Duganella dendranthematis: one gene and its partner. The protein of the gene in region 2 binds, or shares a complex with, the protein of the main gene of each other region. Links are inferred from orthologs where the notes say so. Each region holds a gene or a part of one and is shown on either strand. Other genes may lie near its edges.

The links.
Region 1: the proteins of moaE (region 2) and moaD are in contact, whole or in part, in a crystal structure (PDB 1FMA), measured with the Escherichia coli proteins. The link is inferred for Duganella dendranthematis from one-to-one orthologs.

The regions. Positions count from the first base shown.
Region 1 is NZ_CP051684.1:5,484,775-5,487,792, forward strand. What follows is about bases 58-2,760. They hold moaD (molybdopterin converting factor subunit 1), read left to right. Parts: upstream 58-1,133; coding sequence 1,134-1,388; downstream 1,389-2,760. Other genes in these bases: HH213_RS25110 (molybdopterin molybdotransferase MoeA), read left to right, coding at 58-1,125; HH213_RS25120 (hypothetical protein), read right to left, coding at 1,385-1,627; HH213_RS25125 (TIGR03862 family flavoprotein), read left to right, coding at 1,660-2,760. Also shown: more of HH213_RS25110, read left to right, coding at 1-57; more of HH213_RS25125, read left to right, coding at 2,761-2,928; HH213_RS25130 (head GIN domain-containing protein), read right to left, coding at 2,915-3,018. UniProt on the Escherichia coli protein: Involved in sulfur transfer in the conversion of molybdopterin precursor Z to molybdopterin.
Region 2 is NZ_CP051684.1:86,602-89,915, forward strand. Bases 315-3,313 are described here. They hold moaE (molybdopterin synthase catalytic subunit MoaE), read right to left. Parts: upstream 2,044-3,313; coding sequence 1,585-2,043; downstream 315-1,584. Other genes in these bases: clpB (ATP-dependent chaperone ClpB), read right to left, coding at 315-1,519; HH213_RS00480 (DUF349 domain-containing protein), read right to left, coding at 2,040-3,313. Outside these bases: more of clpB, read right to left, coding at 1-314; more of HH213_RS00480, read right to left, coding at 3,314-3,314. UniProt on the Escherichia coli protein: Converts molybdopterin precursor Z to molybdopterin. This requires the incorporation of two sulfur atoms into precursor Z to generate a dithiolene group. The sulfur is provided by MoaD.

The DNA of each region.
Region 1 (3,018 bases), 5.4 Mb from region 2 along the record:
CCGACGCTGGCCGCCAATGGCCGTGTGCTGGCCAAGGCGCAGGTCTCCGGTATGAATGTGCCGGGCGCCGACAACACGCAGATGGACGGCTACGCGGTGCGCGCCGCCGATTGCCTCAGCGGCAATGCGTCGCTGACGGTGTCGCAGCGGATTCCGGCTGGCCATGTGGGCCAGCCTTTGCTGCCGGGGACCGCGGCGCGCATCTTCACCGGCGCCATGATTCCCGAAGGCGCGGATGCTGTGGTCATGCAGGAGCAGTGCGAACTGGCTGGCAATGTGGTCACCATCAAGCATGCGCCCAAGTCTGGCGAGTGGATACGCCGCGCCGGCGAGGACATCACCAGCGGCAGCGTGGTGCTGCCTGCCGGCGCGCGCTTGCGCAGCCAGGAGCTGGGTCTGGCCGCATCGGTGGGGCTGGCGGAACTGCCGGTCAAGCGCAAGCTGAAGGTGGCGGTGTTCTTCACCGGTGACGAGCTGACTATGCCGGGCGAGCCGTTGGCTCCCGGCGCAATCTACAATTCCAACCGCTTTACACTGCGCGCGCTGCTGGAGAATCTGGGCTGCGAAATCACCGATTTCGGCATCGTGCCGGATTCGCTGGAGGCGACGCGCGCGGTGCTGCGCGAGTCGGCGCAGGGGCATGACTTGATCATCACTTCCGGCGGCGTGTCGGTCGGCGAGGAAGATCACATCAAGCCGGCGGTGGAAGCCGAGGGCAAACTGAATATGTGGCAGATCGCCGTCAAACCGGGCAAACCGCTGGCGTTTGGCGAGGTGCGGCAGGCGTTCTTCATTGGCCTGCCGGGCAATCCGGTGTCCAGTTTCATTACCTTCATGATGTTCGTGCGGCCGTTCGTGCTGCGCCTGCAAGGTGTGGAGGGGGCGATTGCGCCGCGCGCGTTCCAGATGCGCGCAGATTTCGACTGGCCGAAGGCCGACAAGCGCAACGAGTTCCTGCGCGCGCGCATCAATGATGTGGGTGGCGTGGAGCTGTTCCGCAATCAGAGTTCCGGGGTGCTGACATCGACCGTGTGGGGCGATGGCGTGATCGACAATCCACCCGGCCAGACCATCGCCGCCGGCGATCTGGTTCGATTTATACCGTTTAACGAGTTACTGTACTGATTGTAAAGATGGTTATTACCGTAAAATTTTTTGCCAGCGTACGCGAGGCAGTGGGGGCGTCGTCGGAGTCGATGGCGTTGCCGGCTGGCGTGGCGACGGTAGGCGCGCTACGCGAGCATCTGGCGGCGCGCGGTGAGCAGTGGCAGCAGGCTTTGAGTCATCCGGCGCTGCGCATGGCCTGCAACCAAGTGATGTGCGACGCCGATACGGCGATTGCCGACGGCGCCGAAGTGGCGTTCTTCCCGCCGGTTACCGGCGGCTAGGTCGTCTTTTTTGCCTTGCGCGCGGCGGCCAAGTCGTCGCACATGCCGCAGGCCTTGGCGTGGCGATGGCGCCGCCAAGCGGAGTAGGTGAAGATAGCGGCTGCGATCAAGGCCCATGCGCCGGCGCTCAGGTAGTCTTCCCTGGCGGTCGAGCCTTTGAACCATTCGACGGCTGCCAGCAGCGCAGCCAGCGGCACCGCCGCCAGCAAAAAGCGTTTAATCCAGAATAGCGCACCCATATTATCTCCCTCGTTTTTATCGGATCGAATGCATGCAGTCTAGTTTGACATCTTTTCGCGTTGCCGTCATCGGCGGCGGCCCCGCCGGCCTGATAGCCGCGCAAACGCTGGCGCAGGGCGGGGCGCAGGTGGACGTCTATGATGCCATGGCTTCGGTCGGCCGCAAGTTTTTGCTGGCGGGTCGCAGCGGCATGAATATTACGCATGCCGAGCCGTATGCGGATTTCGTAACGCGTTACGGCGCAAGCGCGCAGGCCCTGCGGCCGATGCTGGATGCGTTTGGCCCGCAGGATGTGCGCGATTTCGTGCAGGGCCTGGGGCTGCAGACGTTTGTCGGCACCTCGGGCCGCGTGTTCCCGACCGATATGAAGGCGGCGCCGCTGCTGCGAGCGTGGCTGCATCAGTTGCGCGAGAGCGGGATACGCTTCCACATGCGGCATCGCTGGCTTGGCTGGCAGGATGACGCGCTGCGCTTCGCGGCGCCGGACGACGCGGGCGTGGCCGGCGCACGCGAGGTGCTGGTGACGCCGGACGCGGTGGTCCTGGCCCTCGGCGGCGGTAGCTGGGCGCGGCTTGGTTCGGATGGCGCGTGGATGCCATTGCTGGCGTCACGCGGCGTTGAGGTGGCGCCGCTGGCGCCGGCCAATTGCGGCTTCGATGTGGCGTGGAGTGAGCATTTCAGTGCCCGCCATGCTGGCGAACCGTTGATGACAGTGGCCGTGATCGCGCGCGATGCGCTTGGACAGGAAATACGCCGCCAGGGACAGTTCGTGGTGACGCAGGGCGGTGTGGAAGGCAGTCTGATTTATGCGCTGTCCGCGCCGCTGCGCGATCAGATCGCGGCCGAGGGCCACACGACCATCTGGCTGGACCTGATGCCGGATTGGGCCCCGCAACGCGTGCTGGACGAAGTGTCGCGTCCACGGGGCGCGCGCTCGATGGCCAGCCATCTGCAAAGCCGTTTGGGTATCAAGGGCGTCAAGGCGGGGCTGCTGCGCGAGTGTTTGAGCAAGGAACAGTTCAGCGACGAAGCGCAACTGGCGGCGGCGATCAAGCGTCTGCCGGTGCGGCTGCTGCGGCCACGTCCCATCGATGAGGCGATCAGCACCGCTGGCGGGGTGCGCTGGGATGCCTTGCAAGGAACGATGTTGACGGCGCTGCCGGGCGTGTTCGTGGCCGGTGAGATGGTGGACTGGGAAGCGCCGACCGGCGGCTACCTGCTCACCGCGTGTTTTGCGGGCGGCGTTGCCGCCGCGCGCGATGCGCTGGCCTGGCGCGCAGCCGCGTTCACTCCCAGCTAACGTCGCCCGATCCGGTGCGGCTGACGTTGCGCTGATCCGGATTACCGAGTACGCGGATATCGCCGCTGCCGCGCAACGTCAAATCGGCCG
Region 2 (3,314 bases):
GCAGGCGGCCGTATTGCAGCTCCGAGACGCGCTGCCAGTTGCTCTCACGCGTGGCCTGCTCCATCTGCAGCTTGATGCGTTCGATCTCTTCCTTGATGTGGGTACTGCCCTGCACCACGGCTTTTTCCGCCTTGAGGATTTCCTCGAAGTCGTTCAGCTCGCGCGTCAGGCGCACGATTTCCTCGTCGATCAGCTCCAGACGCTTGCGCGAACCGTCGTCCTTCTCCTTCTTGACGGCTTCCTTCTCGATTTTCAGCTGGATCAGGCGGCGTTCCAGCTTGTCCATCACTTCCGGCTTGGAATCGATCTCGATCTTGATCTTGGCCGCCGCTTCATCGATCAGGTCGATTGCCTTGTCCGGCAGGAAGCGGTCGGTGATGTAGCGGTGCGACAGCTCAGCCGCCGCGATAATCGCCGCGTCCGAAATGGCGACCTGGTGGTGCAGCTCGTACTTGTCCTGCAAGCCACGCAGGATGGCGATGGTGTCTTCCACGCTTGGTTCATCGACCAGGATCTTCTGGAAGCGGCGCTCCAGCGCCGGATCTTTCTCGATGTATTTGCGGTACTCGTCCAGCGTGGTGGCGCCGACGCAATGCAGCTCGCCGCGCGCCAGCGCCGGTTTCAGCATATTGCCCGCGTCCATTGCGCCATCGGCCTTGCCGGCGCCGACCATGGTGTGCATCTCGTCGATGAAGACGATGGTCTGGCCTTCATCCATGGCCAGTTCCTTCAGCACGGATTTCAGGCGTTCCTCGAACTCGCCGCGATACTTGGCGCCCGCCACCAGCGCGGCCATGTCCAGCGCCAGCACGCGTTTGCCCTTGAGCGAATCCGGCACTTCGTTGTTGATGATGCGCTGCGCCAGGCCTTCGACGATGGCGGTCTTGCCTACGCCCGGTTCGCCGATCAGCACTGGATTGTTCTTGGAACGGCGTTGCAGCACCTGGATGGCGCGGCGGATTTCATCGTCGCGGCCGATCACAGGATCGAGCTTGCCCTTGCGGGCGCGTTCGGTCAGGTCCAGCGTGTATTTTTTCAGGGCTTCGCGCTGGCCTTCGGCGTCGGCGTTGTCCACCTTGGCGCCGCCGCGCACGGCGTCGATCGCGGTTTCCAGCGACTTGCGGCTCAGGCCACTCTCGCGCGCCAGCGTGCCGGCGTCCGACTTGTCTTCCGTCAGGGCCAGCAGCACCATTTCGCTGGTGATGAACTGGTCGGCGCGCTTCTGCGCTTCCTTGTCGGCCAGGTTGAGTACGCCTACCAGCTCGCGGCTGGCTTGCACGTTGCCATCGGTGCCGGAGACTTTCGGCAGGCGCTCCATAGCGGCCGCCAGCGACTTGGTCAGGCTGCCGACGTTGACGCCGGCGCGTTGCATCAGCGACCGCGCGCTGCCGTCGTCCTGGTTCAGCAGGGCCGTCAGCAGGTGCAGCGGTTCGATGTATTGGTTGTCATTGCCCACGGCCAGACTCTGCGAGTCCGACAGGGCTTCCTGGAGTTTGGTGGTGAGTTTATCTTGACGCATGGTGTTGCTCCGATATATTTAACTATCGCTAACATAGGGATCAGCGATAGCTTTTCAAGGAGCAGCTACAACCATTTGTTTAGCGCCTGGTCGTCGCTGACGCGGGCATCCACCCAGCGCGCGCCCTCGGGCGTCTGCTCCTTCTTCCAAAACGGCGCTTCCGTCTTCAGATAGTCGATGATGAACTCGCTGGCGGCGAACGCCTCGCCCCGGTGCGCCGAGGTCACCGCCACCAGCACGATCTGATCTTTCGGCTGGAGCGGCCCCACGCGGTGGATCACCAGCGCGCTGAAAATCGGCCAGCGCAACTTTGCCTTATCAATAATGTCACTGATCGCCTGCTCGGTCATGCCCGGATAGTGCTCCAGCTCCATCTCCGACACAGTAGCGCCTTCATTCAGATCGCGCACCGTGCCGACGAAGGTGACCACGCCCCCCACTTTGGGATAGCCGGCGCGCAACTGCGCCACCTCGGTCGACAAATCGAAATCCCCGGTCTGAATGCGGACTTCGCTCAAGCTCATGCGCGCTCCGACGCGCCGATGCGGCGGAACAATTGCTCGATGCGGCTGGCGGTGCGGGCGTCGGCCAGGGCCGGCATCGCGCACAGTTGCAGATAGGCGGCAGTGGCCGATTGCGGCTTCTGGCCCGATTTCAGCGACGATTGCAGCACTTCGACCTGCATCTTCAGCCGTTCGCGGGCAAACTCGGCGCCGCTGTCGACGCCGGCCACGATTTCCAGCCGCAACACTTCGTCCAGCAGCTTGGCGCGGTTGCGCTCCAGCTGCGCCGCGTAGTCGCTGCGCTTGCCGTTGAGCGCATCCAGCGCGGCATTGAAGCGGCCTTGCAGTGCGCGTTCGTAATCATTACCCAGCGACGGCAAGGCCGCCCATTTGGCTTGCCACTCGGCGGCGTCGATGGCGGCGCCATCCGAGGCGACTTCGTTTTCCAGCGCCTGGTTCAGGCGCAGCTTGTCGCGCAGCGCATTGGCCTGGGCCGCGCCGGCACGGCGCTTGATCGCGTCCGCCTGCGCCTGCACCTTGCCGACCGCGTTGTGATACCGCTGATTAATGCGCGCTTCGGACGCGCGCGGCACCACGCCAGCCGCGTTCCAGGCAGTGGCGGCGTCCTTCAGCGCCTTGGCGATGGCGGCCAGCTGGGCCTTGTCGTCGCCGCTGAAGCTGGCCTCTTCCAGTTCGTGGCAGATGGCTTCGCGGGCGTGCAGATGCGCTTTGCGCTCGTGATCGGCGGCGTGGGCGGTTTCCTTGCGCTTGGCAAAGATGGCGTCGCAGGCGGCGCGGAAACGCTGCCACAGCGCCTGCTCGACCTTGCGTTCCAGCGGCAGCGACTTGGCCTGCTCCTGCCAGCGTTCCTGCAGGCGGCGCAGCTTGTCCAGCGTGTGGCGCTCGGACGGCTCCAGCGCTTCCGCTTCGGCAATCAGTTCCTCGCGCTTGGCGGCCTCCACCTTGCGCTGCTCGGACAGCGGCGCCAGCATTTGCGCCAGCACCTTGTCGAAGGTATGGTCGAGCTTGCGCTTTTCCTTGCGATCGATGGTGCCCAAACGGGTCCACATCTGGCGCAGGCGCTGGCCGGCGGCGGCCACATTTTTCAGGTCGGCGCCGTCGGCGGCCACTGATTCGGCCAGCGCGCGGGTCTCGGCAATCAGCGCCTCGGCCTTGGCGGCGTTGGCGTGACGCTCGTCCGCCAGTTGCTTGAAGTGGGCGGCGGCCGGGGCGTAGGCGCTGGTGCAGGCGGCGTCGAAGCGCTCCCACAGCGATTTTGGCGCGTGGCCGGA